DNA from 2 places in the Amycolatopsis sp. WAC 04169 genome. Region 2 is predicted to be linked to the other one. Evidence: riboswitches for the same ligand, from Rfam matches in the RefSeq annotation. Region 2 holds a riboswitch; the other holds the start of a gene.

Region 1 (4,181 bases), on a different contig from region 2:
CAACTCCAACGTGATGGCGATCGCGCCGACCGCGACGATCTCCAACATCTGCGGCGTCGGGCAGTCGATCGAGCCGCTGTTCCAGAACCTGTTCGTCAAGTCGAACATGTCCGGTGACTTCACCGTGGTGAACCCGCACCTGGTCCGCTCGCTCAAGGAGCGCGGGCTGTGGGACGAGGTCATGGTGTCGGACCTGAAGTACTTCGACGGCAGCCTCGGCCAGATCGACCGCGTGCCGGACGACCTGAAGGCGCTGTACGCGACCGCGTTCGAGATCGAGTCCAAGTGGCTGGTGGACGCCGGTTCGCGTCGGCAGAAGTGGATCGACCAGGCGCAGTCGCTGAACCTGTACATCGCGGCGCCCAGCGGCCGCAAGCTCGACGAGCTGTACCGCTACGCCTGGCACAAGGGCCTCAAGACCACGTACTACCTGCGGGCCCGGTCCGCGACGCACGTGGAGAAGAGCACCCTGCGCGGCACCGACGGCAAGCTGAACGCGGTCTCGGCCACCCCGGCCCCCGCCGCACCCGCTTCGCCGAAGCCCGCCGCCGCCCCGGCTCCCGCCGCTTCGCCCGCTCCGTCGGCTTCCGCCGCGGTCCCGGCCGTGCCGGTGACCGCTCCCGCCCCGGCCGCCAAGCCGGAGCCGAAGGAGATGCCGAAGGTCTCGGACGTCGACTTCGTCGCCACCGAAGGCGCCGCCTGCCGGATCGACGACCCCGACTGCGAAGCCTGCCAGTAACGACATCCTCGTGAGTGGTAAGGACGGTTCTAACCGTCCTTACCACTCACGACCCCCTCTTGGAGCTCTTTATGACAACCTTTGACGCCTCCACCGACGCCACGGGCCTCGGTGAGATCGAAGTCGGCGCCGCCCGCATCAACGTCGACGACAAGCGGATGATCAACGCCCGCGCCGACGTCAACCAGCTGCTGCCGATGAAGTACACCTGGGCGTGGGAGAAGTACCTCGCCGGCTGCAACAACCACTGGATGCCGACCGAGGTCGCCATGCAGGCCGACATCGCGCTGTGGAAGTCGCCCGACGGTCTCACCGAGGACGAGCGCACCATGCTCAAGCGCAACCTCGGCTTCTTCGCCACCGCCGAGTCGCTGGTGGCCAACAACATCGTGCTCGCGGTGTACCGGCAGATCACGAACCCCGAATGCCGCCAGTACCTGCTGCGCCAGGCGTTCGAGGAGGCCGTGCACACGCACACCTTCCAGTACATCTGCGAGAGCCTCGGCCTGGTCGAGGGCGAGCTGTTCAACATGTACCGCGAGGTCCCGTCCATCTCGGACAAGGACGCGTGGGCGTTGAAGTACACGCAGAACCTGGAGAACCCGGACTTCGAGACCGGCACCCCGGAAGCCGACCAGAACTTCCTGCGTGACCTCGTCGCGTTCTACGTGATCTTCGAGGGCATGTGGTTCTACACCGGTTTCGCGCAGATCCTCTCGCTCGGCCGCCGGAACAAGATGATCGGCATCGCCGAGCAGTACCAGTACATCCTGCGCGACGAGTCGATCCACCTGAACTTCGGCATCGACTGCATCAACCAGATCAAGATCGAGAACCCGCACCTGTGGACCGAGGAGTTCCAGGCGGAGATCCGGACGATGCTGACCGAGGCGTGCGAGCTCGAGGTCGCCTACGCCCGCGACACCATGCCGCGCGGCATGCTCGGGCTCTCGGCCGAGCTGATCGAGCAGTACATGCACTTCATCACCGACCGGCGGGCCCAGCAGATCGGCCTCGCGCCGATCTTCGGCGAGACCGAGAACCCGTTCCCGTGGATGTCGGAGGCGATGGACCTCAAGAAGGAGAAGAACTTCTTCGAGACCCGCGTCATCGAGTACCAGTCCGGCGGCGCCCTCGACTGGGACTGACCCCGACCTCGTAACTCGCGTGTTCGAATCGCGAACTCGCGTGATCAGACACGTAACTCGCGTGATTGAACGGCGAACTCGCGTGACCAGACGGACGACACGCCGGGCGGCCTCCGCCCGGCGTGTTCCGTCTCCAGACACGCGAGTTACGCCTTCGATCACGCGAGTTCGCCGTTCAATCACGCGAGTCGTCCATCCGATCACGCGTGGCGTCCGGTTCGTCACATGTCCAGCGGGCCACTGGCGCCCCTCGGTACGCTCCGGAGTGCTACTGGTTCACCCGGCCTCCCAGGCCGGGCGAGGTAACAGGGAACCCGGTGCGAATCCGGGACTGCCCCGCAGCGGTATGTGGGAACGAAAGCCGTCACCGTGCGAGACACGGTAAAGCACTGGGACACGGCGTCCCGGGAAGCGACGGCCGGTAGGAGCGAGCGAGTCGCCCACGAGTCCGAAGACCTGCCCGTGGTACGCGCGCCGACGGCGTGCGTGAGTCCGGGCCTCGTGGGATGGGCACGACCGAACGGCGGTCACTCCTGCGCGCTCCGGGCTCGCCCGACAAGCTCGCGAGGAGAGAGCTGTGACCGAAATCGGCACGACAGTGCTGGGCTACCCCCGGATCGGACCGGACCGGGAACTCAAGCGTTCACTCGAACGCTTCTGGGCGGGCAAGATCGACGAGGCCGAACTGCTCGGCACCGGCCGCGCGCTGCGCACCCGCACCTGGCGGGAGCTCAAGGACGCGGGGCTGGATTCCGTCCCCTCCAACACGTTCTCCCATTACGACCAGGTGCTCGACACCGCCGAGCTGTTCGGAGCGCTGCCGGAGCGCTTCACCACGCTCGGCCTCTCGCCGCTCGACACCTACTTCGCCGCCGCACGCGGGGTGCAGGACGCGCCGGCGATGGAGATGACGAAGTGGTTCGACACGAACTACCACTACATCGTCCCCGAACTCGGCCCGGACACGACGTTCTCGCTCACCGGCACCAAGCCGCTCGACGAGTACCGCGAAGCCCGCGCGATCGGCGTCGAGACCCGGCCGGTGCTCGTGGGTCCGGTGACGTTCCTGCTGCTCGCGAAGCCGGCCGAGACGGCTCCGGAGGGCTTCCGTCCGCTGGAACTGCTCGACAACCTTCTCGACGGCTACGTCGAACTACTGCGTCGTCTGCACGACGAAGGCGTCGAGTGGGTCCAGTTCGACGAGCCCGCCTTCGCCGCGGACCGCAGCGAGCGGGAGCTCAACGCGCTCATCCGCGCCTACCACCGGCTCGCGAAGGAGACCGCGCGGCCGAAGATCCTGGTCGCCGGGTACTTCGGCGGGCTCGGACGCGGCCTCGGTGTGCTCGCCCGCTCCCCGATCGACGCCATCGCCGTCGATCTCGTCACCGATGAGTCCTTTGTGGACGCCGTCGCCGCCGAACCCGCCTTGCGGGACAAGGAAGTGCTGGCCGGCGTGGTCGACGGGCGCAACGTCTGGCGCACGGATCCGACCCGCGCGCTCAGCCGGGCGGCGATGGTGCTGGGCACCGCGAAGTCGGTCAGCGTGTCGACGTCCTGCTCGCTGCTGCACGTGCCCTACGACGTCGAACGGGAGGACGGACTTCACCCGCGGCTGAAGGGCTGGCTCGCTTTCGCCAGGCAGAAGGTCGACGAGGTCGTCCTGCTCGGGCGCGCGTTGAAGGAAGAAGGTGTCGACCTCTCCGCCGCGCGTGCCGCCGCCACGGATCGCGCGACGGCGGCCGACCTGGCCGACAGCGGGGTCCGCGCCCGGCTGGAGGCGTTGCGGCCGGAGGACACTGTCCGCTCCCCCTATGCCCGGCGCGCGGTGGCCCAGCAGGCCGCGCTGAAGCTGCCGCCGTTGCCGAGCACGACGATCGGCTCGTTCCCGCAGACCACCGAAGTCCGCAAGGCGCGGGCGGCGCACAAGGCGGGTTCGCTGGACGACCCGGGCTACGAAGCCGCGATGAAGGCCGAGATCCAGCGTGTCATCCGGCTGCAGGAAGACCTCGGCCTCGACGTGCTGGTGCACGGCGAGCCCGAGCGCAACGACATGGTGCAGTACTTCGCCGAGCGGCTGGCCGGTTTCGCGGCCACCGACTTCGGCTGGGTGCAGTCCTACGGTTCGCGCTGCGTCCGGCCGCCGATCCTGTACGGCGACGTCTCGCGTCCGGAACCGATGACCGTCGAATGGGCGCGCTACGCGCAGGGCCTGACCGGCAAACCCGTCAAGGGCATGCTGACCGGGCCGGTGACGATCCTGGCGTGGTCGTTCGTCCGCGACGATCAGCCGCTGG
Region 2 (4,181 bases):
CCGATCGGCGTCGGCGAACGATCCGGTGTCGGTGAATTCCCCGTCGGCACCGCGCAGTTTCACCAGATCGGCACGCAACGGACCGGCGGCGTCCGACTTCGAGAATTCGGCGACGAGCACGAGTTTCGCGAGCGGTTCGGCGTACGCCGCCTCGCCCTGCTCGTACGGCGCGCCGTGGGCGTAGGCCTGGACGGATTCCGGCTTCAGAAGGAATTGTGAAGCGCGGGCGACCGAATCCGGCTGCTGGTCCAGCGCCCGCAAGGCCAGCACCACATCGGCGGTGGCGTCGTAGTCGACGTAGGTCTTGCCGTCCTCGGTGACCTCCACGTGGTCGCCGCCGACGAGCCGGTTCGTCAGGTAGGCACCGAGGCGGGCGGCCGGGGTCGCGGCGACGGGGGTGGTGATCGCCGCTACCGTCGATACCCGGGCGCCGGTGGAGGCCCTGGGAGTGACGAATTTCTTGGGTTTCGGAGCAGGCTTGTGCGGCTGCGTCGTCGGGGCCGGGGTTTCCGGGACTCCGGTGGCCGGCGGCACGGTTTCGCCCTTCGCGAGCGCGTAGAAGCCGACCTGCGACAACCCGAGCGAAGCCTGGGCACTCGCGCGGATCCAGGTGTCGGCGCCGCTGATACCGGAGGAGCGGGCGGCTTCGTAGGAAGCCGGGTCGTAGGCGATCGCGCCGAGTTCGCCCGCGAGCTTGTTCCCGGCATCGGCCGCGGCGTTCGCCTGCGCGGATTTGAGGTACCGCACGCCCTTGTCCACCGCCGTGTCCGCGCCGCCGGTGTCGACGAGCGCTTGGACGATCAGGCCGGTGCTGTTGGTGTTCGGCGCCTCGGTGCCGACACCGCCGCCCCAGCCGCCGCCGGGCTTCTGGTTCGCCTTGAGCCAGGAGACGGTCTTGGCGATCGGGGCGTCGAGACCGGCCGCGCCCGCCTTCTTCGCGGCCAGCAGCGCCGAGAGGGCGAGGCCGGTGGCGTCCCCGTCGGTCGGGGAAAGGCCGAGTGGTTTGCCCTCGTCACAGGTCGAGACCTTGCGGCCGTCCGGGGTGACGTGGTCGCCGGTCTCCTTCGTCGGGATGTAGGAGAAGAGGACGCGGAAGTAGCCCTCGGAACACTGCTGGGTCAGCAGTTTGTCGATGGCGAGCCGGTCGTTCGCGCCCGCGGCGGCGAGGCCGATCACCCCGAGCGCCTGGCCGAACATGTTCGCGTTGTTGCTCACCGCGTCGGCGAGCGCGGGATCCTTCGAGTAGTCGCTGATCCGGCCCTTGTCGGGGCCTTTGCGCATGATCGCGCCCTGGGTTTCGGCGACCAGGTCGTAGCCGTCGAAGGCCCGGGGGTTCCGGCCGGAGACCTGGGCGGCGACCAGCGTCTTCGCCACGGCGCCGCCGACGACGATCTTGTCGTAGCCGGCACCGGGAGCGAGCCCGTCCCAGGTGAAGTAGTCGGTGGCGTGGCCCTGGTCGTCGAGGAACTTCACGATCGGCTCGGCCCGCGCGCCCTCGCCCGCGGCGTGCATCGCGAAGAGCACGTCGAGCATCAGGCCGTGGTCGGGCAGCGAGCCGCCGCTGGGGTTGTCGAGCGTGCCGTCCGGCTTCAGCTTCGTCGCGAGCCAGCGGGAATTCGCCTTCGCCGCGCCGGGATCGTTCGCGGCCGTCGCCGTCCCGGCGAGCGGTGCGGCGATCAGGGCGGCACCGACGGCGAACGCCGACGCGGCCAGGTACCCGCGGCGCATGTCTCCTCCTTGCGGCATGGCGGAGGACAGCGCGGGACGCCGCGGTCACCCCTGTTTATCGCGACAGTGGTTCGTTCATCCGCCCGTTCGGTATCCCGGCTTGCCCCTGCGAAGGGCCCACGGTTGCGCGACAGCGCCGGATTTCGACCGGCTTCCCCGTCACGGGCGGCGGTGTTCTGTTGTGGAGCCAGCCGAGGTTAACACCCGTTCACCTCCGGCAGGTACCGCTGACCAGGTCGGTTGCCAGGATCACATCGGCACCCGGCGGTATCCCGCGTTCGACCGGGGTGAGAGTCTTCTCGCGCGGTCGTGGGGGAAGTCCGGTGAGAGTCCGGCGCTGTCCCGCAACGGTGTGCCTTCCAGGCGAGCCCGGTCACCCATGTCGCGCTATGTCACCGACTCCTGTCGTGGAAATGCGGGAAAGGGTTCTCATGAGACGTTTGGTTTACGCTGTCGCCCTGCTGTGCGGCATCGGGCTGGTCGCCGCTCCGCCGGCGGCCGCGGCCACCCACAACAAGGCCGATGCCGCTGCGGGCTGGCTCGCCAGGCAGATGACCGACGGCGAACGGTTCGAGGCCGACTTCGGCGGCCAGAAGTTCCCGGACCAGGGCCTGACGATCGACGCGATCTTCGCGTTCGCCGCGGCCGGGGTGTCGGACACGAACGCGGGCAAGGCGATCGCCTGGCTCGCGAAACCGGAGATCACCACCGCCTACGTCGGCGGCGGCACCGAGTCCTACGCGGGCGCGCACGCCAAACTGATGCTCGCCGCGCAGATCCGGAGCAAGGATCCGGCGTCGTTCGGCGGCGTCGACCTGAAGGCTGGCCTGCTCTCGCTGCTCACGCCGTCCGGCCGGTTCTCCGACCGCTCCGAATACGGCGACTACTCCAACGCCCTCACGCAGTCGCTCGCCCTGCTGGCGCTGGACCGTACGCCCGGCGGCGCCCCGGCTCCGGCCGTGACGTTCCTCGCGGGCACCCAGTGCGCGGACGGCGGTTTCCCGCAGAACTTCGGCGAAGCGACGTGCACGAGCGACGTCGACGCGACCGCGACGGTCGTCCAGGCCTTGCGCGCCGTCGGTGACCCGGTGAACGCCCGCGAGGGCATCTCGTGGCTGGTCACGAAGCAGCACGCGAACGGCGGCTTCGGCTTCGGCACGAACGCGCCCAACGCCAACAGCACCGGCCTCGCCGCGGAAGCGCTGGCCGGTCACCGTCCCGCCGCCGCGGGCAAGGCGCGGGAATTCCTGCGCTCACTGCAGACCGGCTGCGCCGGCGCCGAGCCGGACCGCGGCGCGATCGCCTACGACGCCACCGGTCTGAACCCGACAACCGCCCCGCGCGCGACCGCACAGGCGATCCTGGGCCTGGCCAGGGTTCCGTTGAGCGACCTGCACGGCGGCGGACGTCCGCAGGCGCCGGTACTCGCCTGCCCGTAACGCCACCTCGTGACCAGTAGGGACAGTTCCGACCGTCCCTCTACTGGACGTCTTGCGTGACTGGATGGACGACACACGTGATCAGACGGACGACACGCGTGTCTGGGCGGACGACTCGCGGCGGAGGCTTCGCCGTGGTCGTGTCGTCCATCCGGTCACGCGTGTCGTCCGTCTGATCACACCTGCCGTCCGTTCGATCACGCGAAGCCGCCGTTCGGTACAGGTGGTCGCGAGTGGCGGAAGCCCAGGGCGCGGCGTGAGCGAAGGCGTAACTCGCGTGATCAGGGACGTGACTCACGTGATTGGAGGCGGAACTCGAGTGTTACGCCTCCAATCACGCGAGTCGCGCCTTCGATCACGTGAGTGACGGGCGGCGTCACTCGCCGGCGGCGACACGGCGCGCGAGTTCCACGCGGGACCGCACCCCCAGTGCGGTGAATATGTTCCGCAGGTGGTGGTCCACCGTCCGGTGGCTGATCACCAGCCGCCGCGCGATCTCCTTGTTCGTCTCCCCCGCCGCCACCAGCCGGGTGATGGCGTCCTGTTGCGGGGTGAGGCCGGCGAGCGACCGGTGCGGTACGTCGACGGTCTCGCCCGCCGCCCGCAGCCCGGCCCGGGCCCGTTCGGCGAACCGGGTGGCGCCGACGTTTTCGAAGCCACGCAAGGCATCGCGGAACTGGTCGCGGGCGTCGCGGGTCCGGCGATGGCGTCGCAGCAGGGTGGCGTACGCGAACCTGGTCCTGGCGAGTTCCACCGCGCCGCCCGCCCGCCGGTGCGCCTCGACGGCCAGCCGGAAACGCCGTTCCGCCACGCCGGGATCCGACGCCATCAGCGCGTGACAGCGGTGGCTCAGCGCGAGCCAGCAGGGCTCCGCCCCGGCCAGGGTCCAGCGGTCGAACACCTCCAGCGCGGCACGGGCGCGTTCAGGACGCCCGGTGCTGACGGCCGCCTCGACGAGTTGCGGAGTGGCCAGCACGCGGATCACCGGCTGGTCGCCGGAGACGCCCGAAGCGA

Evidence for each region. Region 2 has a riboswitch for cobalamin ahead of DMC61_RS10135 (prenyltransferase/squalene oxidase repeat-containing protein). Riboswitches for the same ligand answer to the same signal wherever they lie in the genome.
Region 1: another riboswitch for cobalamin. It lies ahead of metE (5-methyltetrahydropteroyltriglutamate--homocysteine S-methyltransferase); the one in region 2 lies ahead of DMC61_RS10135 (prenyltransferase/squalene oxidase repeat-containing protein).

Annotation. Positions count from the first base shown of each region.
Region 1 covers NZ_QHJI01000002.1:283,605-287,785, forward strand. The annotation lists gene DMC61_RS06175 (ribonucleoside-diphosphate reductase subunit alpha) at 1-739, shown strand, start outside; gene DMC61_RS06180 (ribonucleotide-diphosphate reductase subunit beta) at 811-1,887, shown strand; cobalamin riboswitch at 2,152-2,366, shown strand; gene metE (5-methyltetrahydropteroyltriglutamate--homocysteine S-methyltransferase) at 2,465-4,181, shown strand, end outside.
Region 2 covers NZ_QHJI01000004.1:189,164-193,344, forward strand. The annotation lists gene DMC61_RS10130 (hypothetical protein) at 1-1,728, opposite strand, end outside; cobalamin riboswitch at 1,818-1,885, opposite strand; cobalamin riboswitch at 1,979-2,128, shown strand; gene DMC61_RS10135 (prenyltransferase/squalene oxidase repeat-containing protein) at 2,160-3,167, shown strand; gene DMC61_RS42010 (LuxR family transcriptional regulator) at 3,544-4,181, opposite strand, start outside.